4 regions of the Variovorax sp. YR266 genome follow, and region 2 is predicted to be linked to each of the others. Evidence: predicted binding sites of a transcription regulator. Region 2 holds the regulator's gene; each other region holds the start of a gene.

Region 1 (7,042 bases), on a different contig from region 2:
CCATTCGAGCAACGGGCGCGAGGACTGGTCTTCGCTGCCCAGCAGGTTGAGCGTGAGGCGCGCAAGGCGCACGGCGTTTTCGGCGCGCTCGGTGTAGCGGCCGAGCCAGAACATGTTTTCCGCGGCGCGGCTGGTAACGGGCGCGCGGTGCCGCGCGAGCGATGCCGGCGTGGCGTGCGGCTGCAGCAGCGTGGTGCGGTCGACCTCGCCGTGGGTCTGCACCCACACGTCGGCGCTGCTGCCGCCACGTTGCATCGACGCGATCTGCGCATCGGGCCCCGCAAGCCGGGCCAGGCCGCCGGGCAGCACGCGCCACGACTGCGCGCCGTCGCTCACCGCGAACACGCGCAGCAGCACAGCGCGCGGCGCGATGTGGCCCGGGCCCATGTCGTTGGCCCAGGTGGGCATCTGCGACAGCGGCTGGTAGCCCTGCACGGTGTGCACGTCGCCTTCTCGCACGATGCGGCCGGCCCATTCGTCGAGCTCGCGCCGGCCGAGCTGGCTGCCGAGCACGGCGTCGAAGCTGGCGCGGCCGTCGAAGCCGGGGTAGGTGGGCTTGATGGCGCAGTCGGCCAGCTGCGGCAGCACCGATTCGAGCGCGGCACGCTCGCCGCACCACCAGGTGGGCAGCGCGGGCAGCTTGAGCTTTTCGCCGATCAGGCGGCGCGCCAGCCCCGGCAAGAAGCCGAGCAGCGCGGGCGATTCGAGGAACGCCGAGCCCGGCATGTTGGCCACCAGCACGTTGCCGGCACGAATGGCCTGCAGCAGGCCGGGCACGCCGAGCGTGGAATCGGGGCGCAGTTCCAGCGGGTCGAGGAACTGGTCGTCGAGCCGCTTGATGAGGCCGTGCACCGGGCGCAGGCCCTGCAGCGTCTTGAGGTAGAGCCGCTGGTCGCGCACCGTGAGGTCGCTGCCTTCGACCAGCGTGATGCCCAGGTAGCGCGCGAGGTACGCGTGTTCGAAGTAGGTTTCGTTGTACGGGCCGGGCGTGAGCAGCGCGATGTGCGGCGGTACGCCGGCCGGGCACATGCGCTGCAGGCCTTCCATCATGGCGCTGTAGGTGGCGGCCAGGCGTTGCACGTGCAGCGCCTCGAAGGCTTGCGGAAACTGCCGCGTGATGGCGAGGCGGTTTTCAAGCAGGTAGCCCAGGCCCGAGGGCGCCTGCGTGCGCTGCGAAACCACCCACCAGTTGCCGTCGGGGCCGCGTGCGAGGTCGAAGGCGGTGATGTGCAGCCAGGTGTCGCCCGGCGGCTTCACGCCGTGCAGCGCGCGCAGATAGCCGGGGTGGCCGCGCACCAGCGCCGGGGGAATGAGCCCTTCGGCCAGCAGCTGCTGCGGGCCGTAGACGTCGGCCATCACCCGGTCGAGCACGCGCACGCGCTGCAGCACGCCAGCCTCGATCTGGCTCCAGCTTTCGGGCGAGACGATCAGCGGGAACAGGTCGAGCGACCAGGGGCGCTGCGGGCCATTGGCGTCGGCGTACACGTTGTAGGTGACGCCGTTGTCGCGGATCTGCCGTTCAAGGCTGGCCGCGCGTCGGGGCAGGTCGTTGAAGCCGCCCGGGCCGAGCTGTTCGAAGAAGGCGTTCCAGGCGGGCGTGAGCGGCGGTTGTTCGCCGGAAGGGCCCTGTGTCTGCGTCTGGGATTGAGACTGCGACGACTGCGATTGGGACTGCGACTGCCCAGTGGCCGGTGGTCGTTCGACCGCGGCGTCGTACAGCAGCGGGGCGGGCGCAGGGGCTGGCGCAGCCCCCGGCACTGGCCGTACAGGCGCTACCGCGGTGGACTGCCCACGCAGTTCATCGAAATGGCCGGGCAGGGCCGGCGGGGCGAGCGCCGACGCCAGGGCCGCTGGAAACTCCAGTGCCTGGGCGTCGAACAGGGATTCGTTCAAAGGTTCCACAGGAGGGGGATTGTCACACTGCCTTCACGGGTATCCGTTTGGGCAGCGTGCTAAATGTCCCCTTATCGCCGCAGATCCAGCGTGAACGGGAATTCGCGGCTGCCCGGCAGCTCGATGGTCGCCGGGGGTGTGCGCATGAGTCCGGGTGTATGGCCGGTGCGGGTGAAGCGCGAGTGGCGGCGGCTTTCGGCCTCGTAGGCGTTGACCGGGAAGGTGTCGTAATTGCGCCCGCCCGGGTGGGCGACGAAGTACTGGCAGCCGCCCAGCGAGCGCTTCATCCAGGTGTCGACCAGGTCGAAGGTCAGCGGCGCGTGGGCCGGGATGCTCGGGTGCAGGGCCGAAGGCGGGTTCCACGCCTTGTAGCGCACGCCGGCCACGAACTCGCCGACCACGCCGGTGGGCTGCAGCGGCAGCACCTTGCCGTTGACGGTGATGACGTGGCGGCTCTCGTTCAGGCCGGTCACGCGCACCTCGATGCGTTCGAGCGACGAATCGACATAGCGTACCGTGCCGCCGGCCGAGCCTTCTTCGCCCATCACGTGCCAGGGTTCGAGCGCGTTGCGCAGCGAGAGCTCCACGCCCATCGCCTGCATCTGGCCCACCAGCGGGAAGCGGAACTCGAAGTGCGGCGCGAACCAGTCGGCATCGAAGGCGAAGCCTGCCTGGCGCATTTCGCTGATGACGTCGTCGAAATCCATCTTGACGAAGGTCGGCAGCAGGAAGCGGTCGTGCAGCTCGGTGCCCCAGCGGGTGACGGGGGCCTTGTAGGGCTCGTCCCAGAAGCGGGCGACCAGCGCGCGAATGAGCAGCTGCTGCGCGATGCTCATGCGCGCATGCGGCGGCATTTCAAAAGCGCGCAGCTCCAGCAGGCCGAGGCGGCCGGTGCTCGAGTCGGGCGAGTAGAGCTTGTCGATGCAGAACTCGCTGCGGTGCGTGTTGCCCGACACGTCGATCAGGATGTTGCGCAGCGTGCGGTCGACCAGCCAGGCCGGCATGTTCTGGCCATAGATCTCGCGGTTCTTCGCGATTTCCTTCAGGGCGATTTCCAGCTCGTAGACCTGGTCGTTGCGGGCCTCGTCCACCCGCGGCGCCTGGCTCGTCGGGCCGATGAACATGCCCGAGAACAGATAGCTCAGCGACGGATGGTTGTGCCAGTAGAGCAGCAGGCTGGCCAGCAGCTCGGGCCGGCGCAGGAAGGGGCTGTCGGCGGGCGTGGCGCCGCCCATCACGAAGTGGTTGCCGCCGCCGGTGCCGGTGTGGCGGCCGTCGGTCATGAACTTCTCGGCCGACAGGCGGGTTTCGAACGCGGCGTTGTAGAGAAACTCGGTGTGGTCGACCAGTTCCTTCCAGTTGTGGGCCGGGTGGATGTTGACTTCGATCACGCCCGGGTCGGGCGTGACGGCCAGCATCTTCAGGCGCGGGTCGCGCGGCGGCGGGTAGCCTTCCATCACGATGCGCACGCCCAGGTCGCGCGCGGTGGCTTCGACTGCTGCGACCAGGTCGAGATAGTCCTCCAGGCGCGCGAGCGGCGGCATGAAGACGTAGAGCACGCCCGATGCATTGCCCTTTTTCTCGGCCGAGGGACCGTTGGCGCGGCGCGGGTCGCGCACTTCGACGCACAGCGCGGTGCGCGTGACCCAGTGGGCCGATTCGCCGCGCAGCGGCTGGCGCGTGGTCGATTTGTCGTCCGCATCGTCAGTTGCTGCTGCAGCCGATGCATCGCCTTCGCCGGCGCCCGGCGCCTGCATGCGTAGCGAGGCGGGCACGACGGGCGGTGCGCCGAAGGCATAGGGCACTGCGCCGAGGTCGGCCCCTGTGCCGGTTGTGCCTACGGCATAGCGCGCGCGGTAGTCGGCCGCGCTCGGCAGGGCGCCGCGCGGCGCGGTCGGGTCGCGTTCGATCAGGTAGGGGTAGTCGCCCTTGCTGGCCCACGGCTGCGAGTCGAGCGGCAGGCGGTAGCCCATGGGCGAGTCGCCGGGGATCAGGTAGAGCCGGTCGTCGCGCAGGAACCAGGGGCCGGTCTTCCAGGCCGGGCCGGCGAGCGCGGGGGCGTCGCCGTTCGCATTGCCGGGCTCGATGGGCAGCATGTAGCCGATCACCGCGTCGAGCTTCTGCGTGAACACGCGGCGCAGGCGCACACGTTCGAGTTCGTCGTCGAGCTTCGATTCGAAGGGGTCGACGTTCACCGGCAGGCGGCGTTCGCGCCAGAGGTAGTAGTAGATGTCTTCGTAGCCGGGCTGGATGTAGCGCTCGGTCAGGCCGAGCTTGTGGGCCAGCACGGTGGTGAAGCGGCGCGCGTCCTCGCTCGTGTAGTGCGTGGGAAAGCGCTCGTCGGCAAACAGTTCGGGGTCGTGCCAAAGCGTCTGGCCGTCGGCGCGCCAGAAGATCGACAGCGCCCAGCGCGGCAACTGCTCGCCCGGGTACCACTTGCCCTGGCCGAAATGCAGGAAGCCGCCCTTGCCGTACTCGGCGCGCAGCTTGTGCACGAGCTCGGTGGCGTAGCCGCGCTTCGTGGGGCCGAGGGCGTCGGTGTTCCATTCGGGCGCGTCGCGGTCGCTGGTGGCCACGTAGGTCGGCTCGCCGCCCATGGTGAGGCGCACGTCGCCGGCCTTAAGGCGCGCGTCGACAGCGTCGCCCAGGGCCAGCACTTCGGACCACTGCTCTTCGGTGTAGGGCTTGGTGACGCGCGGCGATTCGTAGATGCGCGTGACCTTCATCTCGTGGCCGAACTCGACCTCGGATTCGTCGACGCCGCCCTCGATGGGCGCCGCGCTCGAAGGCGTGGGCGTGCAGGCCAGCGGAATGTGGCCCTCGCCAGCCAGCAGGCCCGAGGTGGCGTCGAGGCCGATCCAGCCTGCGCCCGGCAGGAACACTTCGCACCAGGCGTGCAGGTCGGTGAAGTCGACCGTGGTGCCGCTGGGGCCGTCGAGCGCCTTCACGTCGGGCGTGAGCTGGATCAGGTAGCCCGAGACGAAACGCGCGGCCAGCCCGCAGTGGCGCAGCAGTTGCACCAGCAGCCAGCCCGAGTCGCGGCATGAGCCGCTCCCGCTGGTGAGCGTTTCTTCCGGCGTCTGCACGCCGGGCTCCATGCGGATCAGGTAATTGACGTCTTGCTGGACCTGCTGGTTGATGCCGACCAGGAAGTCGATGGTGCGCTGCTCCTTGCGATCGATCTTGTCGAGGTAGGCCTGCAGCAGCGGCGTGGGCGCTTCGGTGACGAGGTAGGGCGCGAGCTCTTCGGCCTGCGAGGCCGTGTACTTGAACGGGAAGTTCTCGGCCTGTGGCTCGAGGAAGAAGTCGAAGGGGTTGTAGACCGCCATCTCGACCACGAGGTCGACCGTGACCTTGAATTCGCGCGTCTTCTCGGGGAACACGAGCCGCGCCTGGTAGTTGGCGAACGGGTCCTGCATCCAGTTGACGAAGTGCTCGGCCGGCTCGACCCGCAGCGAATACGAGATGACGTTGCTGCGGCAATGCGGCGCGGGACGCAAGCGCACGACCTGTGGGCCCAACTGCACCAGGCGGTCGTATTTGTAGTGGGTGACGTGGTGGAGAGCGGCGTGAATGGACATGCGTTTTTGTGTGCAGTACTGCGAGATTGCATCGAAAAGATGTCTCTTGTGAGACGCATACTAGCCCAGATGCCAAGCAATTAACGCGCCACTGAGCGTGACTTTGGGGAGGGTTTGCATCATGGGTTCGGGAGTTTTTCGTTGACGCCGTTTCGTGCGTCTGGCGGTGCCATGGGTGGAGCGGGGGCGTTCGTGGCGCTGGGTGGCTCGCTGCTGGGAGCGGCCTTGCAGTTGCAGCAGGCGGTGCTTTGGCCGGCGTGGGCCTACGCCGGCTTGCTGTTCGTGGCAGTGGCCGGCCTGTGTTGGCGACGCATGCCGGGCAGGGGCCTGATGCTCATCGCCTTGCTATGCGGCGCGATGGCCGGCGCAGGGCTCGCGGGATGGCGCGCGGCGGTCTATGCGAACGGCGCGCTGGACCCGGCGCTCGAAGGGCGCGACCTGCAGGTCACGGGCGTCGTATCGGAGATGCCTCAGCGCAATGAAGCTGGAACGCAGTTCCGCCTGGATGTCGAGTCCGCGGGTTGGGCTGATCCGGATGCGCAGGGGCGGCCCGCGGTGCCCGATCGCATTGCACTCGGCTGGTATGCCGAAGGCTCGAGCCTGTGGAGCCGTGCTTCCGAAAGCCGCACGCCCTTGGCCAGCACAGTCGGCTCCCTGCACGCCGGCGAGCGATGGCGGCTGACGGTGCGTCTGAAGGCGCCGCACGGCAGCCGCAATCCCCATGGCTTCGACAGCGAACTCTGGATGTGGGAGCAGGGCCTGCATGCCAGCGGCTATGTGCGAACCGGCGCGCGCGATGCGGCGCCCGTGCTGGTGGCAAGCACGTGGTGGCATCCCATCGAGCGCGCACGAGAAGCCGTGCGCGACGGCGTCTTCGAGCGCGTGCCCGACCGCGCCCAGGCCGGCGTGATCGCGGCCTTGGTCACCGGCGACCAGAGCGCCATCGACCGCTCGGGCTGGGACGTGTTCCGCGCCACGGGCGTGGCACACTTGATGTCGATCTCCGGCCTCCACGTCACGATGTTTGCCTGGCTGGCCGCGCACATCGTCGGCCTGCTCTGGCGGCGCAGCGCGCGGCTGATGCTGCGCGTGCCGGCGCAGCAGGCGGCGTTGATAGGCGGCGTGCTGCTGGCCACGCTCTACGCGCTCTTCAGCGGCTGGGGTGTGCCCTCGCAGCGCACTGTGTGGATGCTGGCGACGGTCGCGCTGCTGCGCCTCACGGGCCGGCGCTGGCCTTGGCCGCATGTGTGGCTGCTGACGGCGGCCGTGGTGATCGCGCTCGATCCGTGGGCCTTGATGCAGGCCGGCTTCTGGCTGAGCTTCGTGGCGGTGGGCGTGCTGTTCGCCACGGACGCCGCGGTGCCGGGCGAGCGGAAGACCGGCGCCGCTTCCCGCCTGTTGCAGTTCTTTCGCGAGCAATGGGTCATCACGCTGGCGATCACGCCGCTGAGCCTGCTGCTGTTCCAGCAGGTGTCGCTGATCGGCCTGCTGGCCAATGCGGTGGCGATCCCCTGGGTCACGCTTGTGATCACGCCGTTGGCCATGCTGGGCGTCGCCGTGGCGCCGCT
Region 2 (7,042 bases):
CCGAGGCCACCGGGCTGGCACGGGCCCTGCTGTGCTGTCATGGCTTCCGATATATGCTCCGCGCACAGGCCGCCAGCCCTGCCTTCGATGTCCACCGACACATCCCCCCCTCCCCTCGCCGCCGACCCGCGCTACGACCCGCTCGCGATCGCGCTGCACTGGCTGCTCGCGGCCCTGATCGTCGGTTCGTTCGGCGTCGGGCTCTACATGACAGGCCTGCCGTTCTCGCCGCTGCGGCTGAAGGTCTACAGCTGGCACAAATGGGCGGGCATCACGATCCTCGCGCTCTCGGCGCTGCGGCTGCTGTGGCGGCTGGGGCACCGTCCGCCGGCGCTCCCGCCGGGCATGACGCGGCTGCAGCTGGCCAGCTACCGCATCAGCCACACGCTGATGTACCTGCTGTTCTTCGCGGTGCCGCTGTCCGGCTGGGCTTACAGCTCGACCATGGGCATGCCGGTCGCGTGGTTCGGCGTGCTGCCGCTGCCCGACTTCGTGCCGGTCGACCACGACTTCGCCGAGGCGGTGCTGCAGCCGTTGCACCGCAACTGCGCCTTCGTGCTGGCGGGCGTCACGCTGCTGCACGTGGTGGCGGTGCTCAAGCACCACTGGATCGACCGCGACGGTCTTCTGAAACGCATGTGGCCCGGGCCACGCAAGGAATCTGCTCGATGATGAAGCGACTGTTTTTCCGCCTCTTGCCGTCGCTCGCGGCACTGGCCTTCGCGATGGCGCTGCCGGCCGGCGCCGAGCCCGCGGCCGCGAAGCTCGTTGCCGACAAGAGCCAGATCGTGTTCGTCACCAAGCAGATGGGCGTGCCGGTCGAAGGCACATTCAAGAAGTTCGACGCACACGTCGCCTTCGATCCGAAGAAGCCCGAGGGCGGCAGCGTCGCGCTGCAGATCGACACGGCCAGCGCCGGCTTCGGCGTTCCGATGAGCGACGCCGAGCTGCCCAAGCAGCCGTGGTTCGACGCCACGCATTTCCCGCAGGCGAGCTTCCAGTCGAGCGCCATCAAGGCGCTGGGCGACGGCAAGTTCGAGATGGCGGGCAAGCTCACCATCAAGGGCACGGCCAAGTACGTGACGGTGCCCGTCAGCATCGCGGCGGCCGGCGGCAACTACGCGGTGGCCACTGGAAGCTTTACGATCCAGCGGCTCGACTACAAGGTGGGCGACGGCGAATGGACCGACACCTCGATGGTCGGCAACGAGGTGCAGGTGCGCTTCAAGTTCACGCTCACAGGCCTCGGGCCGCTGTGAACGGCCGAATGGGCCTGCCCTCCCCTCACTCACTTTTCTCTTTCATGACCCACACAACCAACGCCATGAAAAAGCTCCTTCTCGCCGCGGCCCTGTCGGCCGCCGCGTTCACCGGCGCCACGGCACAGCAGCAACCACAAGGGCCCGAATACACCGCGCCAGCCGTGGCCGCCAAGCCCGCGGGCGGGCCGGTGAAAAACGCCAACTACGTGGTCGACCCGACGCACACCTTCGTGATGTACGAAATGGGCCACTACGGCACCACCACCAACCGGGGCCGCTTCAGCACCAAGGACGGCTCCGTGCAGATCGACGGTACCGGCGCCAGCGGCAAGGTCGACATCACGATGGACATCAGCTCCATCAACACCGGCGTCGACCTGCTCAACCGCCACGTGCAAAGCAAGGACTTCTTCAACGTGGCCGAGTTTCCGACCGGCCGCTTCGTGGCCGACCGCATCGACTTCAGCGGCGGCAAGGTGGTCGACGTGCCGGGCACGCTCACGCTGATGGGCCAGACCAGGCCGGTGACGCTGAAGGCCGTGCGCTTCAACTGCTACCTGAGCCCGCTGATCAACCGCCAGGTGTGCGGCGGCGACTTCGAGACGACCGTGGAGCGCAGCGACTGGGGCATCACCTGGGGGCTGAACTTCGGCTTCGAGAACAAGGTGAAGCTGCTGGTGCAGGTCGAAGCGGTCAACGTGCAGTGACACCGGAGAAGGCAAGGCCATGATGGACACCACCCTTTCGCTGCTCGGTATCGCCGGCGCCATGACTGTGGGCGCGATGAGCCCTGGCCCCAGCTTCGTGATGGTGGCCCGCACCGCCGTGACCTCGCGCACCGACGGACTGGCCGCAGCGCTGGGCATGGGTGCCGGCGGGCTGGTCTTCGCGATTGCCGCGCTGGCCGGGCTGCAGGCGGCGTTCCTGGCCGTGCCGGCGCTGTACGTGGCCATCAAGGGCCTGGGAGGCGCCTACCTCGTCTACCTGGGCTTTCGCATCTGGAGCGGCGCGCGGCAGCCGCTGGCCGTGGCGGCGCAGGAGACGGACGGGTCGCCGCGCCAGCAGGGCCGTAGCGGCCGCACCTTCCTGCTGGGCCTGGCCACGCAGGTCAGCAACCCGAAGACTGCCGTGGTCTACGCCAGCATCTTCGCGGCCTTCCTGCCGCGCGAGGTGCCGCTGGTGCTCGCACTGGCGGTGCCGGCGGTCATCTTCTGCATCGAGACGGGCTGGTACGCCATCGTGGCGCTGGCGCTTTCCTCGGCAGCGCCGCGCTCGGCCTACCTGCGCTACAAGGTCTGGATCGACCGGGCCGCCGGCGGCGTGATGGGGCTGCTGGGCCTGCGGCTGATCTGGTCGGCCGTGCGCGGCAACTGAGCCGACGCTACAACAGGCTCTCCGGCGTCAGCGGCGCCAGCAATTCGAGCATGGTCCGGTCCCAGAAGCCGGAGTCGGGCTCCTCGCTCAGCACGGTGAGCTTGCCGGCGTCGTCGCTGACCCATTCGATGCGCGACTCGTTGCTGCCCTCGGCAAAGCGCAGCCGGTAGGCGCCCTGCTGCTTGAGCACGTCGATGAGCTTGAGCGCCTGTTGCGCCATCTCGGGGCTGCGGATGAAGAGACCGATCTCGGTGTTGTGCGTCTCCGAGCGCGGATCGAAATTCATCGAGCCGACGAAAAGAATGCGCCGGTCGATCACCGCCGACTTGGCATGCAGCCTGCCCACCGAGGTGCCGAACAGGCCGAGCCGCACGCTGCGCCGGGTGCGCGTGGAGCTCAGTTCGTAGAGGTCGGCGCCGAGCTTGAGCATGTCGGGCCGGTAGCGGCGGTAGGCGGTGTGCACCAGCGGCTCGTCGGTGGCGGCCAGCGAATTGGTGACGACGCTGATCTTCACGTTGCGGCCGCGGATCTCGCGCATCACCTCCAGCCCCGAGGCGCCCGGAATGAGGTAGGGCGAGACGATGGTCACCTCGGAGCGCGCACGGCGCATCTGCTCGACCACGTTGTAGCGCACGCTGTCGACGTCCAGCAGCGGCACGCCGCCGTATGAGACGGTCTTGCCGATCACGCGCTCGGGCGAATCGGCGTAGGCCTCTGCGGTGGCCCAGATCAGTCCGAGCTTGCCGGCGTTCAGGTCTTCCGCCATCGGGCTGTAGCCAAGCAGGTCGTTGGGCGCGGGCGGCGGCGGCGGTGGCGTGGTGTCGGGGCCGGTGGCGACGTCGAAGCGCTTCTGCAGCTCCTCGCGCGACAGGTCGCTGCTCACCACCGACTGGATCGGCCGCACGTAGATGCTGTTCCAGTACTGGTCGAACAGGCTGCCCAGCCGCGGGATCAGCGCGCCGGTGACGAAGGTGTCGAGGTCGAGGAAGTTCTCCCCCGCCGTGCGCCTGAAATACTGGTTGCCGATGTTGCGCCCGCCCGCCACCGCCATCGCGCCGTCGGCAATGAACAGCTTGTTGTGCATGCGGCGGTTGACGCGGCTGAAGTCGAAAAGCGACGCGCTGAAGCGCTTCAGCAGGCTGCCGCGCCCGGCCGGGAACGGGTTGAACAGGCGCAGCTCCACGTTGGGCGTGGCGGCCAGGCCGAGCAGCAGCTCGTCTTCGCCGGAGGTGTAGAGGTCGTCCATCAGCAGCCGCACGCGCACGCCGCGCTGGGCGGCGTCGCGCAGGGTGCGCATCAGGTAGCGGCCGGTCTCGTCGTTCTCGATCTGGTAGTACTGCACGTCGAGCGTGCGCTGCGCGCGGCGGGCCAGCTGGATACGGGTGTCGAAGGCGAAGTCGCCGCCGGGCATGAGGCGAAAGCCGCTCAGGTCGGGGTCGGGCTGGGAGGCCAGCGCGATCTTGCCGAGCGCGGTGTCGGCTGACACGGCCATGGCCTTGGTGGGCGGGCGCGGCGCCTCGTCGGGCAATGTGGCGCAGCCTGCGAACAGCAAGACCGCAGCCATGACGAAAACCCAATGCCCACAACGCGAAAGCGACGGCAGGCGACGGGTCATCGGTGGCTTTCTACAGGGCCTTGCGCAGGTTGGCGGGCGCGATGCGCAGCGCCTCGCGGTACTTGGCCACGGTGCGGCGCGCGCACTCGATGCCCTGCTCTTTCAGCATCTCGGAGATCTGGCTGTCCGACAGCGGCTTCTTGATGCTCTCGGAGCTGACGAACTGCTTGATCAGCGCGCGCACCGCGGTGCTCGACGCATTGCCGCCGGTCTCGGTGCCCAGCGCCGAGCCGAAGAAGTACTTGAGCTCGACCGTGCCGAAGGGCGTGGCCATGTACTTGGCGGTGGTCACGCGCGAGATGGTCGATTCGTGCAGGCCCAGCTCGTCGGCGATCTCGCGCAGCACCAGCGGGCGCATCGCGAGTTCGCCGTGCACGAAGTAGCTCTTCTGCCGCTCGACGATGGCGTTGCTCACGCGCAGGATGGTGTCGAAGCGCTGCTGGATGTTCTTGATGAACCAGCGCGCCTCCTGCAGCCGCTGCGACAACGCCTGGCTGCCTTCGCCCTTGTGCGACTTGAGTGCGCCGGCATAGATGTCGTGCACGCGCAGGCGCGGCATCACCTCGGGGTTCAGCATGACGCGGAACTTCACATTGGTGCCGCGGCCCGTCTTGGTGACGATCACGTCGGGAATGACGATGTTGCGCTCGACGTCGACGAAGCGCCGGCCCGGCTTGGGCTCGAGCCGCGCGATGATCTGCAGCGCCGAGCGCACCAGCTCCTCGTTGCTGCGGGTGAGCGTGGCCAGGCGCTTGAAGTCGCGGCGCGCGAGCAGCTCCATTGGCTGCTTGCAGATGGCAATGGCGGTCTTGCGGACCAGCTCTTCCTCGTCGGTCTCGTCCTCGCGGGCCAGGGCGCGCAGCTGGATGCCCAGGCATTCGCCGAGGTCGCGCGCGCCGACGCCGGCGGGTTCCAGGCTCTGCAGCAGGCCGAGCGCCACCTGAAAGTGATGCACGAGGTCGTCGAACTGGTCGTTGTCGTCGCCGGCCAGGCCCGAGGCCAGTGCGGGCAGCGAGTCTTCCAGGTAGCCGTCGTCGTTGAGCGATTCGATGAGAAAGCGCAGCGCGGCGCTGTCGTTCTCGTTCAGGCGCAGGCTCAGCGCCTGGCGGTGCAGGAAGGACTGCAGCGACTCCTGGCTGCGCGCGAGTTCGGTGGCGTCGGCACGTTCGTCGTCGCCGAGGTTGTTCTGGCGCGCGGGCGCATCGCTGCCCCATTCGCTGTCGTCGGGCGCCATGTCGACGGTGCCGTCGCCTTCCCAGTCGGGCTCGCGCTCGGTGATTTCGGCAGCGGGGCCGTCGGTGTCGGCCGTGGTGGTGGTGCTGGTTTCGGTGGAAGCAGTGGACGCGCTGGCGGCGGGCGAAGCGAAGTCGCTTTCGCCGTCGCCGCTATCGCCGCCGTCGTCGCGCGGCACCGGGGCATCGGCCGTGTCGAGCCCGAATTCCTCGCGCGCCGCTTCTTCAGCCGTGCGCTCGAGGAACGGGTTCTCGTCGAGCATCTGCTCCACCTCCTGGCTCAGTTCGAGCGTGGAGAGTTGAAGCAGCCTGATCGACTGCTGCAGCTGTGGCGTCAACGCCAGATGCTGCGAGACGCGAAGGGATAGCCCTTGCTTCATGGGAACCGCTCCCGCCCTTACATGCGGAAGTGTTCGCCCAAGTACACCCTGCGTACTTCGGCGTTGTCGACGATCTCCGAGGGTGTGCCTTGTGCCAGCACATGCCCGTCGCTGATGATGAAAGCGTGATCGCAGATGCCCAGCGTTTCACGCACGTTGTGGTCGGTGATGAGCACGCCGATGCCGCGCTCTTTCAGGAAGCTGATGATCCGCTGGATTTCGATCACCGCGATCGGGTCGATGCCGGCGAAGGGCTCGTCCAGCAGGATGAAGCGCGGCTGCGTAGCCAGCGCACGCGCAATTTCGACGCGGCGGCGCTCGCCGCCCGACAGCGCGAGCGCGGGCGAATCGCGCAGGTGGTCGACGCGCAGGTCGGCCAGCAGCTCGGCCAGGCGCTCGTCCATGTGCTGCTTCGACAGCGGCGCCATCTTGCCGTTCTCGTCGGGCTCGCTCTGGAGCTCGAGCACGGCGCGCACGTTTTCCTCGACCGTGAGCTTGCGGAAGATCGAGGCTTCCTGCGGCAGGTAGCTCAGGCCCATGCGGGCGCGGCGGTGGATCGGCATGTGGGCGATGGGCTCGCCGTCGATGCTGATGTCGCCCGCGTCGGCACGCACCAGCCCCACGATCATGTAGAACGAGGTGGTCTTGCCCGCGCCGTTCGGCCCGAGCAACCCGACGACTTCGCCCTTCTGCACGTCGAGCGAGACGTCTTTCACGACCGTGCGGCTGCCGTAGCTCTTCTTCAGGCCGCGCGCGATCAGGCGGCTGCCCGGTGCGCCGTTGGCGTCCTGCGTTCCTGCGGTTTCGATCACTTGCGGGTTTCTCCCTGGTCACTGAGCGTGGTGCTCTGGCGCAGGCCCTTGCCGGGTGCGGGCGTGGGCGCCGGCGGCGGCGCCTTCGCGCCGGCCGGGGCCGAGGCACCGGCTGCCGGTGCGGTGGCGGCCTTGGGGGTCAGGATGGTCTTGACGCGCCCGCCCGGGGTGGACGCGTTGACGGCGGTGTTCGGCGGCACGGTGGAACCGTTGACCGTGTAGGTGTCGTTGCTCTGGTCGTAGACGATCAGCGCGCCCTGGCTCTCGTCGTTCGGCGTAGCGCCGAGCAGGCGGCGCATGGTGGCATTGCGGATGAACTTGACGTTGTCGGCGCGGCTGTCGTACTCGATGACTTCCGACTCGCCCT
Region 3 (7,042 bases), 230 kb from region 2:
TTCGGCGCAATCGTCAGCGCCAAGGTCATGATGGAACGTGACACCGGCCGTTCGAAGGGCTTCGGCTTTGTCGAAATGGGTTCGGATGCTGAAGCACTCGCAGCCATCGAAGCCATGAACGGCCACTCGCTGCAGGGCCGCGCCCTGACGGTGAATGAAGCCCGTCCGATGGAAGCTCGTCCCCCCCGTACCGGTGGTGGCGGCGGCTACGGCGGCGGTGGTGGTGGCGGCTACGGTGGTGGTGGCGGCGGCGGCGGTTACGGCGGCGGCGGCGGTGGCCGCAGCGGTGGTGGCGGCGGTTACGGCGGCGGCGGCGGTGGTCGCGGCGGCTACTAAGCCCTTCCCTCCAGAGCCTTCGGGCTTCTGAATGAAAAGCTCCTTCGGGAGCTTTTTTCGTTTGTGGCCCTCTGTGGCGCAGGGAGCGTCGAGGGAGAACCCTAGCCCTGCGGTAAGCATTTGTCCGTACCGGGCAGGTCAGCCAACGGTCAGGCCCGCAGAACGACCCTCACCCTTCCATACAAGAGGGGCGAGACGACATGCGCATCAAGAGTCAGGCTGACTTCTTTTCAGGAGTCATGTTCACCACCGTGGGGGGCGCCTTTGCGATAGGCGCGACCACCTACACCATCGGCGACGGCGCCCGCATGGGGCCGGGCTACTTCCCGCTCATGCTGGGCATCCTGCTGGCCATCCTCGGGGCCGTCATCATGTTCCAGGCACTGGTGGTCGAAACCACCGACGGCCACCCGATCGGCAAATGGGCCTGGAAGCCGCTGGCCTTCGTGCTCGGCGCCAACCTGGCCTTCGGCGTGCTGCTGGGGGGCCTGCCCAGCATCGGGCTGCCGGCCATGGGGATGATCATCGCGATCTACGCGCTCACGATCATCTCGAGCATGGCGGGCGAGCACTTCAAGCTGCGCGACGTGCTGATCCTCTCGACCATCCTGGCGGCTGGCAGCTACGTGGCCTTCATCTGGGCACTGAAGCTCCAGATCCAGGTCTGGCCCACTTTCATTTCGGGCTGAGGAGCGCACACCATGGACCTGATCCACAACCTTTCCATCGGTTTCGGCGTTGCCTTCACCTTCACCAACCTGCTGTACTGCCTGCTGGGTTGCATCCTGGGCACGCTGATCGGCGTGCTCCCGGGCATCGGCCCGGTCGCAACCATCGCGATGCTGCTGCCCGCCACGTACGCATTGCCGCCCGTGTCGGCGCTGATCATGCTGGCCGGCATCTACTACGGCGCGCAGTACGGCGGCTCGACCACCGCCATCCTGGTTAACCTGCCCGGGGAGTCGTCCTCGGTGGTCACCTGTATCGACGGCTACCAGATGGCAAGGCAGGGCCGCGCAGGCCCGGCGCTCGCCGCGGCCGGCCTCGGCTCGTTCTTCGCGGGTTGCGTCGGCACGCTGATCCTGGCCGCCTTCGCGCCGCCGCTGACCGAGCTGGCTTTCAAGTTCGGTCCGGCCGAGTACTTCTCGCTGATGACGCTGGGCCTGATCGGCGCCGTGGTGCTGGCTTCGGGCTCGCTGCTGAAGGCAGTGGCGATGATCGTGCTCGGCCTGCTGCTGGGCATCGTGGGCACCGACGTCAACTCGGGTGTCGCGCGCTACAGCTTCGACATTCCCGAACTCACCGACGGCATCGGCTTCGTGGTGATCGCCATGGGCGTGTTCGGTTACGGCGAAATCATCGGCAACCTCTCGCAGCCCGACGACGAGCGCGAAGTGTTCACGCACAAGGTCAAGGGCCTGTGGCCCACCAAGGACGACTTCAAGCGCATGCTGCCCGCGGTGCTGCGCGGCACGGCCCTGGGTTCTGCACTGGGCATCCTGCCTGGGGGCGGCGCGCTGCTGGCCTCGTTCGCCTCGTATGCGCTGGAGAAGAAGATCCGCATGCGCCCCGGCGAAGTGCCCTTCGGCAAGGGCAACATCCGCGGCGTGGCATCGCCCGAGTCGGCCAACAACGCCGGTGCGCAAACTTCCTTCATCCCGCTGCTGACGCTGGGCATTCCGCCCAACGCGGTGATGGCGCTGATGGTGGGCGCAATGACGATCCACAACATCCAGCCCGGCCCGCAGGTCATGACCAGCAACCCCGAGCTGTTCTGGGGCCTGATCGCCTCGATGTGGATCGGCAACGCGATGCTGATCATCCTGAACCTGCCGCTGATCGGCATGTGGATCAAGCTGCTGACGGTGCCCTACAAGTTCCTGTTCCCCGCCATCGTGCTGTTCTGCGCGATCGGCGTGTACTCGACCAACAACAACACCTTCGACGTGTGGATGGTGGCGGCCTTCGGCTTCATCGGCTACCTGTTCATCAAGCTGCGCACGGAGCCTGCGCCGCTGCTGCTGGGCTTCATCCTCGGGCCGATGATGGAAGAGAACCTGCGGCGCGCGCTGCTGCTGTCGCGCGGTGCGTGGAGCGTATTCGTCACCCGGCCGCTGTCGGCGGGGCTGTTGGTGGCGGCTGCGCTGCTGCTGGGCATCGTGCTGCTGCCCGCAATCAAGGCCAAGCGCGAGGAAGCCTTCGTCGAGGAGTGAGCGCTCCGGTCCCTGCAAGAAGCCCCCGCTCCGGGGGCTTTTTTCATTTGGGGCCTTTGCTCGGGGTGCCCCAAATAGACGCGCTCTTGTTGGTGCCCGGCAGGGTCGCCGGCGATGCGCCCGGAAACACGGCGAACAGCGAGGCGCCCGTTACCACCAGCATTTCCATAGGGGGAGGACTACCTCACCCGTGGCGCTATCAAAAAAGGAGCTGAAGATGCAGGTGTATCAAGTCATGCAGGCATAAAAAAGGCGCCGACCAGCGGCGCCTTTCAAAGTCAAACACGGCATCTCGTACGGAGCCTTTGAAGCATTTTTATTGTTGCTTGGGGATTGTCTCCTCGGACCCTCGGCAGCACGAGCAGGGCCCGTTCGCGAGTGGGCAGACTTTAGGGTGCGCACCGCCTCAGTGCATTGGGAATTACCCGCTTTGCCTTACCGAGAAAGCCCGATTTGCGAACCAAAGTGTTTCTGATAGTTAACGATGTGGCACGACTTGTGCACGCAGCACCAAGGTCCATCACTTCAAGAAGAAGAAACGGTCATGGCCCTGGCTCCGCACGCCTCCATCAACGCGGCAGACACCGCATGGATGATGACTTCGACCGCGCTGGTGCTGCTGATGACGCTGCCCGGCATCGCACTCTTCTATGCGGGCATGGTGCGCCGCAAGAACGTGCTGGCCACCATGGCGGGGGTGGTGGCGATAGCCGCGGCGGTCTCGCTGACCTGGTTCGCGGTGGGCTATTCGCTGGCCTTTACCGAGGGCTGGCCCTGGCTGGGCGGCACCGGGCGCTTCTGGTTCTCGGGCTTCGAGTACCTGAAGGAGGCCGGGCAGGTGGCGGTGAGCCACGTCGCGCCCAACGTGCCCGAGTCGGTCTACGCGATGTTCCAGCTGACCTTCGCGATCATCACCACCGCACTGGTGCTTGGCGCTTTTGTCGAGCGCATGCGCTTCTCGGCGATCCTGTGGTTCGCGCTGCTCTGGAGCGTGCTGGTGTACGCACCTGTCGCGCACTGGGTGTGGGAGCCGGGCGGCTGGCTCGCGCAGATGGGAGCGCTCGACTTCGCCGGCGGCTCGGTGGTGCACGTCAACGCGGGCATCGCGGGGCTGGTGTGCGCCTATGCGCTCGGGCCGCGCAAGGGCTACGGGCGCGAGGCCTTCGAGCCCTACAGCCTGGCGATGACGATGACGGGCGCGGGCCTGCTGTGGGTAGGCTGGTTCGGCTTCAATGCGGGCTCGGCGGTGGCGGCCGACGGGCGCGCGGGCCTGGCGATGCTGGTGACGCACATCGCGGCGGCGGCCGGCGCCATGAGCTGGATGCTCGGCGAATGGATCGTGCGGCGCAGGCCTTCGCTGCTGGGCCTGTGCTCGGGCCTGGTGGCGGGGCTGGTGGCCATCACGCCGGCAGCCGGCTTCGTCACGCCGCTGTCCGCGCTGGCCATCGGCGCCATCGCGGGGCTGGCCTGCTACTGGGGCGCCACCGGGCTCAAGCACCTGCTTGGCGCGGACGACTCACTCGACGTGTTCGGCGTGCACGGCATCGGTGGCATCGTGGGCGCGCTGCTGACGGGCGTGTTCGCCGATGCGCGCATCTCGGGCGCCACGGGGGACGTGCTGACGCAGGCGATCGCCGTCGGCAGCGTGGCTATCTACAGCGCAACGGGGACGGCGGTGGTGCTGTTTCTGGTGCACATCATGGTCGGGTTGCGCGTCGATGCCGACAGCGAGGTGCTGGGCCTCGATCTTGCACAGCACAGAGAACATCTCGGGAGTAGTTGACCCACCGACGGAGGAACCATGCCATCCATGTCCGAAAGCGAACGCATCGCCCTTGCTGCCCGCCTTCACGTGGCGCTGCGGCGAAAGCATGGGCGCGTGACCGACACCGAGTGGATGGCGACCAATGCCGAGTACGCGGCCGAGATCGTGCGCATGACGCGCGCGCACGCTGCTGACACCAAGGACGAGGAGCTTTACCAGTTGGCGACACGGCTGGAGCAGGCGATGGAGCCGCTGGCTCGCGCTGCGCGGCTGGCGGCGCGGCAGCCCGATGGGACGCCGCCTACTCCGCCGCCTCGCTATGTGGGTGGGTTGCGCTGAGTCTTTTCGGGGTGCGTGCGAATGACACCGGGTGCTCAGCTTGCAGCCAGCGCTGCCTTGCGAATCGACTGCAGCGTGCTTCCCGGGGTGATCGCTTCCGGGTCCAGCAGGCAATGCAGGATGGCCGGCTTGCCGCTCTCTCTCGCGCGCGCCAGCGCGGGGCCGAATTCTTCGGTGCTGGTCACGCGTTCGCCGTGGCCGCCGAACACCTCGGCATAGCCGCGAAAGTCCGGGTTCTTCAACTGCGTGGCGCTGATGCGGCCGGGGTAGTGCTTTTCCTGGTGCATGCGGATCGTGCCGTACATGGCGTTGTCGAGCAGCACCACGATGATCGGCAGGCCGTACTGCACGGCCGTCGCGAATTCCTGGCCGTGCATCATGAAGTCGCCATCGCCCGCGAACACGACCACTTCGCGCTGCGGCCACAGCCGCTTGGCGCCGACGCCGGCCGGCAGGCCGTAGCCCATCGAGCCGCTGGTGGGCGCAAGCTGGCTCGCGTAGGAGCGGAACGGCCAGAAGCGGTGCACCCAGGTGGCGAAGTTGCCCGCACCGTTGCAGAAGATGGTGTCGGCCGGCAGCACTTCGCGCAGGTGCTGCATGACCTCGCCCATCTGCAGCGGGCCGGGAATGCGGATGGGAGCCGGGTCGCTCCAGCGCAGGAAGTCTTCGCGGGCGGTCTTCGTTTCTGCCTGCCAGGCCGGCGTTTGCGCGGGGCGCAGCGTGGACACGGCTTCCGCGAAAGCCTGCGGCGTGGCGTGGATGCCCTGCGCCGGACGATAGAGCTTGCCGAGCTCGTCGGCGTCGGCGTGCACATGCACCAGCGCCTGCTTCGGCTGCGGAATCGCCAGCAGCTCGTAGCCCTGCGACGGTACTTCGGACAAGCGCCCGCCGACCAGCAGCACGAGGTCGGCGTTGCGGATGCGCTCCAGCATGCGCGGATTGGCGCCAAGGCCCAGGTCGCCCGCATAGCAGGGGTGCTCGGCCGACATCAGCATCTGGCGACGGAACGAGCAGTACACGGGCAGCGAGAACGCGGCCGCGAAATCCGCGAACTGCTGCGCGGCCTTCTCCGACCAGCGGCTGCCGCCCAGGATGACCACCGGGCGCTGCGCCTGCGACAGTCGCTGCTGCAGCTCTGCGAGTTGCGCTGCACCGGGATGGGTTTCGGTCACCGCGTAAGGCTGCGCGTCGGCCACCGTCGCGGCCTCGGTCAGCATGTCTTCGGGCAGCGCGATCACCACCGGCCCAGGCCGGCCCGAGGTTGCGACATGGAAGGCACGCGACACCAGCTCAGGCACCCGCGCCGGATCGTCGATCTGCACCACCCACTTGGCCATGGTGCCGAACACCGCGCCGTAGTCCAGCTCCTGGAAGGCTTCGCGGCCCAGCGCATCGCGCGCGACCTGGCCGACGAACAGCAGCAGCGGCGTCGAATCCTGGTGCGCGATGTGCACGCCGGCCGCCGCGTTGGTGGCGCCCGGTCCGCGCGTGACGAAGCACACGCCCGGCTTGCCGGTGAGCTTGCCCTGCGCCTCGGCCATCATCGTCGCGCCGCCTTCCTGGCGGCACACGGTCACGTCGATGGATGCGTCATGCAGCGCATCGAGCACGGCGAGAAAGCTTTCGCCGGGCACGCAGAACAGCTGCTTGACGCCGTGGGTGATGAGCTGGTCGACCAGGATCTGGCCGCCGGTGCGGGGTGAGGTCATGCGGTTTCCAATGAAATGAAGGAGGTCATTCGAGCGCGGCGCAGGCAGCGATGATGCGCGCGCACGCCTCTTCCAGCTGCGCCATCGACGTCGCATACGAAATGCGGAAGTACGGCGCCAGCCCGAACACGCTGCCCGGCACCACCGCCACCTCGAAATCCTGCAGCAGGTAGCGGCAGAAGTCGCTGTCGGTCTGCAAGAGCGCGCCGCCGCGGGTGCGCTTGCCGAGCACGCCGGCGCAGCTCGCGAAGGTATAGAACGCGCCTTCCGGCACGCGGCAATGCAGCCCCGGCGCGCGGTTCAGCGCGGCGACCACGAAGTCGCGCCGCGCCTGGAAGTCGGCGCAGCGCTCGGCCACGATGCCCTGCGGCCCGGTCAGCGCCTCGATGGCAGCGGCCTGGCTGATCGACGAGGGACACGAGGTCGTCTGGCTCTGCACCACGGCCATGGCCGCGATCAGCGCGCGCGGCCCGGCGCCGTAGCCCACGCGCCAGCCGGTCATCGCGTAGGCCTTCGACACGCCGTTGATGGTCAGCGTACGTTCGCGCAGGCGCGGCTCCACGGCCACCGGCGTGGCAAACGCCAGCCCGTCGTAGAGGATGTGTTCATAGATGTCGTCCGCCAGCACCCAGACTTGCGGATGGCGCAGAAGCACCTCGCACAGCGGCTTCAGCTGCGCT
Region 4 (7,042 bases), on a different contig from region 2:
GCAACGGCGCAGGTGTCGTACACGGTGGCGCAGGTGCCGGGCCTCAAGCTGTCGGCCGACATGAAGTACACGGGCAACACCATGCTGAACGCGGCGAACCAGCTGACCGTGCCCGGCTACACCATCGCCAACATCGGCGCGAGCTACACGACGCGCATCGGCGGGCGCAACACGACCTTCCGCGCGGCCATCAACAACGTGGCGAACCGGAAGTACTGGGAATACCAGTACGACAACTACATCAAGCCCGGCGACCCGCGCACCTTCAGCCTGAGCGCCAAGCTCGACTTCTAGGCCTTCTCGCAGTCTTTGCTTCCTTGGCCGGCCGCCGTCTTCGACGGCGCGCCGGCTTTTGGATTTCTGCAGCGGCCGATGGCCATCGAGGGAGCCGTCATCCAATTTTTCTCCCCCTTTGAAGTTCACGATACGGGTCATGAACACCATCCCGCATCGCAACCCGCACGGCGCATCGCACGCGCTGCGCTTCACCGGCCTGCCGGCGTTGGCGCATGCGGATCGCCACTCCCCGGAACTCACCATGCAAGCACGCTGGAGCAGAACACAGCCCGCCCTCGTCGCTGCGCCGCGGCTGAAGAAGTCCTTCTGGCTGTCGCTTCTCGCGGGCCTGTTGGCCTTCGGCGCGCTGGCGTTCGGCGTCCTCGTGGCCGCGAGCGACACCGGCTGCGCAGCGCGTGAAGCCGGCGCTTCGGGCAACTACAGCCAATCGACGCTCGCGCCGATCACATCGGCCGGCGGCAGTTGCAAGCGCAAGCAGGAGCCCGGCCGCCTCGAGCATCCGAAGACGATGCTCTAACACGCCCACTTGCGACAGCCCACTTCAGAAGAAAGCACATCCGTGTTCGATACCAAGCTGCCCGGTGGCGCCTCGCGGGTGTTCCGGCCACAGCCTTTCTTCAGTGCGCTTGTAGTGGAAAGCGATCCCGCCGTGGCGAGCCGCCTGAATAGCGTCCTGGGGGTCCTCGCGCCGGGACGGTGCGTGGTGCTTGTGCCCACGCGCGAAGAGGCCGATGCGATGCTGGACACGCTGTCCTTCGACCTGGTGTTCGTCGACATGCAGCTCTATCCGATCGGCGACGGCGCATCGCTGATCGCCGACGTGCGTGCGATGCAGCCACGCGCCCGGATCATTGCCCTGTCGGACACGGACGACCGGGATCTGGCCCTGTCCGCATTCGCCTCCGGGGCGACGGGCTACCTGCTGAGCGAGGCGGAAGACGCCGAGATCGCCTACGCGTTGCGCGCCCTGGCGAACGGCGGCGCCGTGCTGGACCCGCGCGTGGCGCGCCACGTGGTGGCCATGTTCGCCGAGACGCTGGCGGAGCCAATCCGCGCCGGCGACTTCCACGCGGACGGCGCCTTCCGCAAGCTCGAGCTCAGATCCCTGACCCCGGCGATTCCCGAGGGAACACGCCACGGTCTTCCAGGCTGACACCGACACGAAGGCGCTTCCTCTCGCGCGGCAGCTCGTGCTCGACGATGCAACGCCGGGCAAGGAGGAACGCCAGCCGCCGGGCATCCCAGGCCAGGAACATCGCCAGCAACGCGACGTCGCACACGGCCAGCGCGATCAGGGTGCGCCAGTCCCACAGCCAGTCGAACGAAGTCATGAGTCGGTAGAGGTGATGAATGCGAAGCCCCGAGATTGAGGTCTTCGCATTGCCTGCGAATTTCACCGTGTTACGGTGATCGCGGTTCAGGCTTCGCGCGTGCGCGTTACGGCGGGCACGAACATGTAGCCCTCGTTGCGCACGGTGCGGATCAGGTCGGCGCGCGTCTCGCCGGAAGCCAGCTTGCGTCGCAGGCGGCTGATCTGCACGTCGATGGCGCGGTCGTACGAATCGCTCTCGGCGCCGAGCGCGTACTGCACCAGCTGGTCGCGCGTCAGCACCCGCCGCGGGTGCTGCACCAACGCGCGCAGCAGGCGGAACTCGCCGTCGGAGAGGTCCACCGGGCGGTCTTGCGGGTCATGCAGCAGCCGGGTTTCGAGGTCCATGCGCCAGCCTGCGAAGTACAGCACCTCGGGCTGCTGCGCTTCTTGCGCCGCAGGCGTGCCAGAAGGCGGCGGCACGGATTGTTGCGCCGGTAATCCGACAGCGGCCGCATGCGCAGTGCGGCGCAGCACGGTGCGGATGCGCGCCAGCAGTTCGCGCGGATTGCAAGGCTTGGCCAGGTAGTCTTCCGCGCCGATCTCCAGGCCCACGATGCGGTCGATGTCCGTGCCCACGGCCGACAGCATGATGACGGGCGGCCCGCCGATGCGCTGCAGCTCGCGCAATGCGCTCAGGCCGTCTTCGCCGGGCATCATCACGTCGAGCACGATCAGCGCGTAGTCGGCCTGCGCGAGCCGCTCGCGCATCTCCGCGGGATGGCCGGCCGCATCGACATGGAAGCCGTGCTTCTCCAGGAAGGACGCCACCAGGCTGCGGATGCCGGCGTCGTCGTCGACGATGAGGATTCGGGTAGACAGGTTCACGTTACGGCGGATCGGGTAGCGGATCATAGGCTGGGCGCGGCCTCCGCCCGAAGCCCCGCGAGCCTTGAAATAATTTGCAATGCGCTGAAATCCGGCTGCAACATCCGCTTCACAGACTCGTGCGCTCGAACGTTTGCGCATGCCCCCCCGCCTCGCGCATGCGCGCTGACAGCTGGGAGAAAAAAGATGGGAACGCAAAGATCGAGCCATGCCGGCGTGACATCGCTTCCCGTCCGTGCCAGCATCAACCCATGAACTCCCAAGGTACCGCGCGCCGCTGGTCGGGCCCGCCGCTCGCGTGGCAAATCATGGGCCTGCTGCTGGGCGGGCTGGTGGTGGCGCAAGTCGTGACACTGGCGCTGACCGTGCTTCTCCCGCCGCAACCACAGCGCCAATGGGAGATGGGCGACATCGCGCGCGTGCTGTCTGGCCGGAGCGCCGAAGGCCGCAACGCGAACCTGCTGCAGCGCACGCTGCAGGCGAACGCGCCCCAACCCAAGGGACAAGGCTGGCTGACATCCGAACGCTCGCGGCGCGACCTGGCGCAACTGCTGACGCGCGACGAAGCCGAGGTGCGGCTGTACTTCTTCACACCGCTGCCGTTTGCAGGCGCCACAGGGCCTGTCGCGGCGACGGAGAACGGGCATGACGCAGCGCAGCCGGTGCCGCGCCGCATCGCCGATACCTTCGCCGGAGCCGGCTTTCTGCGGGTCCAGGCGAGAGGTGGGCCGGGGGGCGGTGGACCGGGAGGACCCGGTGGGCCTGGAGGCATGGGATTCCCGGGGGGAATGGGAGGCCCGAGGGGAAACCAGATGGGCACTCCTCCGCCATCACCACCACCCGGCAGCGCGACGACGAATCCCGCGCCGGGCAATGCGCCAGCCACCGCACCGGATGCACCAGCCGGTACATCCGCCCCCACGCCCGCGGCCGGAAACCCTCCAGGCAGCACGGTAGCGGCGCCCCCTGGTAGCGGCGCAGGCCCCGTCGGCACACCGCCATCGCCCGGGTCGGCGGCACCGAACACGGCGACCACGCCGGGCTCGGCGACTGCACCAGGCTCAACGACCGCGCCGGGCGCGCCCGGTGCCGCCCCTCCACCGGGCCTCTCGCCCACGGCGCCGCCATCGGGCCCCGCCCAAGGCCAGCCCGGAGCCCCTTCCATTCAGTCGGGCCCCTCCATGCGAGCCTTGCCGCCGGTCATCGAAAGCCCCCCGCGCCGCGAAGCCCCTGACAGGGCTGAAGCACCAGTTGCGCCCCCTATCGCGCAGTCGCCGCGCGCCGAGCCCGCTACGCGCCCGTCTTCGGCCAGCACGCCACCGGCGACTGCGGCTGCACCGCCACGCGTCGTCACCCCCGCCGAACCGCCCCGTGCGTCCAGAGACACCGACACGACGATCACGACGCCCATTGCGACCACCGACAACGAACGCCCCGCCGCACGCGGCCTCTTCGGGCTCGCGCCCGCGCCGTTCGTCGAAGGCGACTTCATCGCCGCGGTCTACACGCCCGAAGGCAGTTGGGTGGTCGTGCAGCCGGTGCCCGAGTCTTTTCCGAACGCATGGCAGCGCCGCGTGCTGCTGTGGTTCCTGATCGCCGCGGCAATCGTCGCCCCCGCGGGCTGGCTGTTCTCGCGCCGGCTGGTGCGGCCGATTGCCGGCTTCGCGCGCGCGGCCGACCAGCTGGGGCGCGACCCTGCGGCGCCGGTGCTGGCACTGGAGGGCCCCGCCGAAATCGGCCGCGCAGCACAGGCCTTCAACCGCATGCAGGCGCGGCTGCGCAGCTTCGTCGACGACCGCACGGTGATGATCGGCGCCATCAGCCACGACCTGCGCACGCCCCTCACGCGGCTGCGCTTTCGCATCGAGGACGTGCCCGACGATGTGCGCGCCGGCATGCTCGAAGACGTCCAGGAGATGGAGCTGATGATCGGCTCCGTGCTCAGCTTCATCCGCGATGCCTCGGTGGTGAGCGCGCGAGAGCGCATGGACCTCGCGAGCCTTGTCGAGGACGTGGTCGAGCAGGCCATCTTCGTCGGCAAGAACGTGCAGCTGCGACGCGTCGAGAGCGCGCAGGTGGAGGTCGACCCGATCGGCATGCGCCGCGTGCTCGACAACCTGATCGAGAACGCCGTCAAGTACGGGCACCTGGCACGCGTGCGGCTGTTCACCGATGGGCACGACGCCGTGGTCGAGATAGGCGATCGTGGGCCGGGGCTGCCCGCAAACGAAATCGAGCAGGTGTTCAAGCCGTTCTATCGCACTGCGCAGGCGCGGTCCTCGCGTGCTGCGGGCAGCGGCCTTGGTCTGGCGGTATGTCGCTCCATCGCGCGCGCGCATGGCGGCGATGTCGTGCTGAGATCCGGCTCACACGGGCTTGTTGCGCAGGTTCGCGTACCGCTGGCGCTCGAGGCACAACGGCTGGCGTCTGCGGCGCACTGAGCAAAGCCGGCGCACACGCGCGATGACACCACCCTTCAGATGCCATGGCACGCGCCGCCGCGCGTCATAGTGAAGCGGCACGAACGGGTCCGCGCCTTTACCTCCTGAAACACCTGTCGAAACACGCATGAACCACCGCAGGACGGGTGGCATGCGGACTGCAGAAAGAAGCTCGTCCCGGTGAGTTTTTCCGGGCGCACTTTTCTCAACAGCAGGAGTTTCACAATGAACCATCGTTCCTTCGCACGCAACGTGCAAAAGGGTTTCACCCTCATCGAGTTGATGATCGTCGTGGCGATCATCGGCATTCTGGCTGCCGTGGCGCTGCCGGCCTATCAGGACTACACGGTGCGTGCGCGTGTGACTGAAGGCCTCGGGCTCGCTCAGGGCGCGAAGACCATGGTGGCTACTGACGGCACCAGCACTACGGAACTGGCCAATGTGCTGACGACGTGGAACGCGCAAAACAGCAACACCGGCGCGAACTCCAAGTTCGTCAACAGCGTGCAGATCGCGGACGGCGGCATCATCACCGTGACGTTCAACGCGACCGCGACCGGTGTCGCGACGGGTGCCAACACGATCATCCTTTCGCCCTATGTGCGCTCGGCCGGCGCAGGCACGGCGGTCACGCTGGCTACGGCACTGTCCACGGGAGTGAGTGGCGCTATCGACTGGGCCTGCACCAGCGCCACCAACGTCTCCGCAACGAACGCCAACATGTCGGCCACCGCGGGCACGCTGCTCGCCAAGTACGCCCCCGCGACCTGCCGCTGATTCGCGAGCGAATCTTGCATCAGCCACCCTCGGGTGGCTTTTTTGCGTTTGCTTCAGAACGATGAGTCTCTTGCGCACTGGCCTTCAGGTACGCAGCCTCCACCATCGCCTCGCACTTTTCCGCGCCCGCCGTCTCGTAGCAGCTCCGCTGAAAAATCCGGTACACATCGAGCGCCACACGCGCCGCCATTCGCTCGCCGGTCTTCGATGATGGCGCTTCAGCGCATTCATAGAGATCAGGCACTCCCGCTGTATTGCATTTCTGCTGCGCGACGATCACGTAGCGAGCCACGACGCTTGCGCCGAAGTCGGCCTGCTCGTCATCCGGCACATGCGAGCCCCCACAACCTGCCAGCACCACAAGCATGAGAGCGGAACATGCGATCAAACCAGGCAACCGCATGCCTACGGTTCGCCGCATCCCGCCCTCATGCCCTGAATCTGCTGGCAAGCCACCGGATGCCCCAACGACGCCGCCTTGGCAATCCACATGATGGCTAGGCTGTCGTCCTTCGGCACGCCCAGGCCCGATGCATGGCAGTTGCCGAGCCACTGCATGGCGTCGGCATTACCTTGCGCGGCCGCCAGATCGAGCCAGTAGACGGCCGCATTGAAGTGGCCCGCGACGAAGAACATCCCGCCGACATCGGCCTGCGCATTCGCATCACCGCTGTCGGCCTTCACGATCATGTGCAGGTCTTCGTCAGACAGCTCGAGCTTGATCAGACCAACGATTTGCGCGAAGGCGAGCATCGCCCGTCCCCGTGCGTCTTCCTTGTGCTTGGCGATGGTGCCGTCGGACACGCGACGCCACAGCGTGCGCTTGCTGATGCCGGTCATCGCGATGGCGGCCTCGAGGCTGATGGCGTCCGACCTCAGCTCCGGGCCGCCCTCGGGCTCGAGGCCGTCGTGCACATGCGGCAACGTCTCGCTCTCAGTCGCCTTCCGGCGTCGGCTGCTGCGAGGCAGCCGCTGCCGTACCGTCATTTCCGGGATGCACTGCCAGGGGGTGGTGGCCTGCCGCCGTCCTGCGCGGGCTTGGTGAAGCCTGCCTTGGTCATGCACGCGGTCATCGCGGTCTCGTCGGGGCCGCCGTTCGAATCCTTGGCCACGCTGGCCGCGCAGGTCTTCAACGCAGCATCAACCGCTGAATTGCCGCCAGTGCTGCCGGTGCTTGCACTGCTGCTTTCCGTGGTCGTCGACGCAGCCCAAGCCGCGGCCGAACATCCCACCAGACACGCCATCCCAAGGGACAGCAACATCTTCTTTTTCATCGATCACTTCTCCTGAACATCGGTCGATCCGATACAGCAGTGATGCTGGGCAACAA

Evidence for each region. Region 2 encodes sigma-54, which starts transcription at its own class of promoters, with help from an activator protein. Its sites were predicted from a motif close to TGGCANGNAANCTGCTTT; they were not measured.
Region 1: a site for sigma-54 is predicted at 5,548-5,565, ahead of BLW48_RS20450 (transglutaminase family protein). Genes of this name have one in related genera too.
Region 3: a site for sigma-54 is predicted at 3,037-3,054, ahead of BLW48_RS13700 (ammonium transporter). Genes of this name have one in related genera too.
Region 4: a site for sigma-54 is predicted at 5,083-5,100, ahead of BLW48_RS30165 (pilin). Genes of this name have one in related genera too.

What each region holds. Positions count from the first base shown of each region.
Region 1 covers NZ_FNPM01000007.1:382,049-389,090, forward strand. The annotation lists gene BLW48_RS20445 (circularly permuted type 2 ATP-grasp protein) at 1-1,902, opposite strand, end outside; gene BLW48_RS20450 (transglutaminase family protein) at 1,965-5,474, opposite strand; gene BLW48_RS20455 (DNA internalization-related competence protein ComEC/Rec2) at 5,646-7,042, shown strand, end outside.
Region 2 covers NZ_FNPM01000004.1:163,703-170,744, forward strand. The annotation lists gene BLW48_RS12675 (cytochrome b) at 88-672, shown strand; gene BLW48_RS12680 (YceI family protein) at 672-1,259, shown strand; gene BLW48_RS12685 (YceI family protein) at 1,325-1,969, shown strand; gene BLW48_RS12690 (LysE family translocator) at 1,989-2,636, shown strand; gene BLW48_RS12695 (phospholipase D family protein) at 2,644-4,251, opposite strand; gene rpoN (RNA polymerase factor sigma-54) at 4,262-5,863, opposite strand; gene lptB (LPS export ABC transporter ATP-binding protein) at 5,881-6,675, opposite strand; gene lptA (lipopolysaccharide transport periplasmic protein LptA) at 6,672-7,042, opposite strand, start outside.
Region 3 covers NZ_FNPM01000004.1:390,355-397,396, forward strand. The annotation lists gene BLW48_RS13685 (RNA recognition motif domain-containing protein) at 1-336, shown strand, start outside; gene BLW48_RS13690 (tripartite tricarboxylate transporter TctB family protein) at 537-1,025, shown strand; gene BLW48_RS13695 (tripartite tricarboxylate transporter permease) at 1,038-2,549, shown strand; partial or broken gene BLW48_RS36065 (sulfite exporter TauE/SafE family protein) at 2,614-2,718, opposite strand; gene BLW48_RS13700 (ammonium transporter) at 3,094-4,332, shown strand; gene BLW48_RS13705 (hypothetical protein) at 4,351-4,653, shown strand; gene BLW48_RS13710 (thiamine pyrophosphate-binding protein) at 4,689-6,362, opposite strand; gene BLW48_RS13715 (pyridoxal phosphate-dependent aminotransferase) at 6,388-7,042, opposite strand, start outside.
Region 4 covers NZ_FNPM01000016.1:93,483-100,524, forward strand. The annotation lists gene BLW48_RS30140 (TonB-dependent siderophore receptor) at 1-294, shown strand, start outside; gene BLW48_RS30145 (hypothetical protein) at 434-814, shown strand; gene BLW48_RS30150 (response regulator) at 857-1,450, shown strand; gene BLW48_RS35180 (hypothetical protein) at 1,395-1,694, opposite strand; gene BLW48_RS30155 (response regulator) at 1,715-2,521, opposite strand; gene BLW48_RS30160 (ATP-binding protein) at 2,746-4,935, shown strand; gene BLW48_RS30165 (pilin) at 5,161-5,712, shown strand; gene BLW48_RS30170 (hypothetical protein) at 5,732-6,079, opposite strand; gene BLW48_RS30175 (SEL1-like repeat protein) at 6,118-6,627, opposite strand; gene BLW48_RS30180 (hypothetical protein) at 6,772-7,002, shown strand.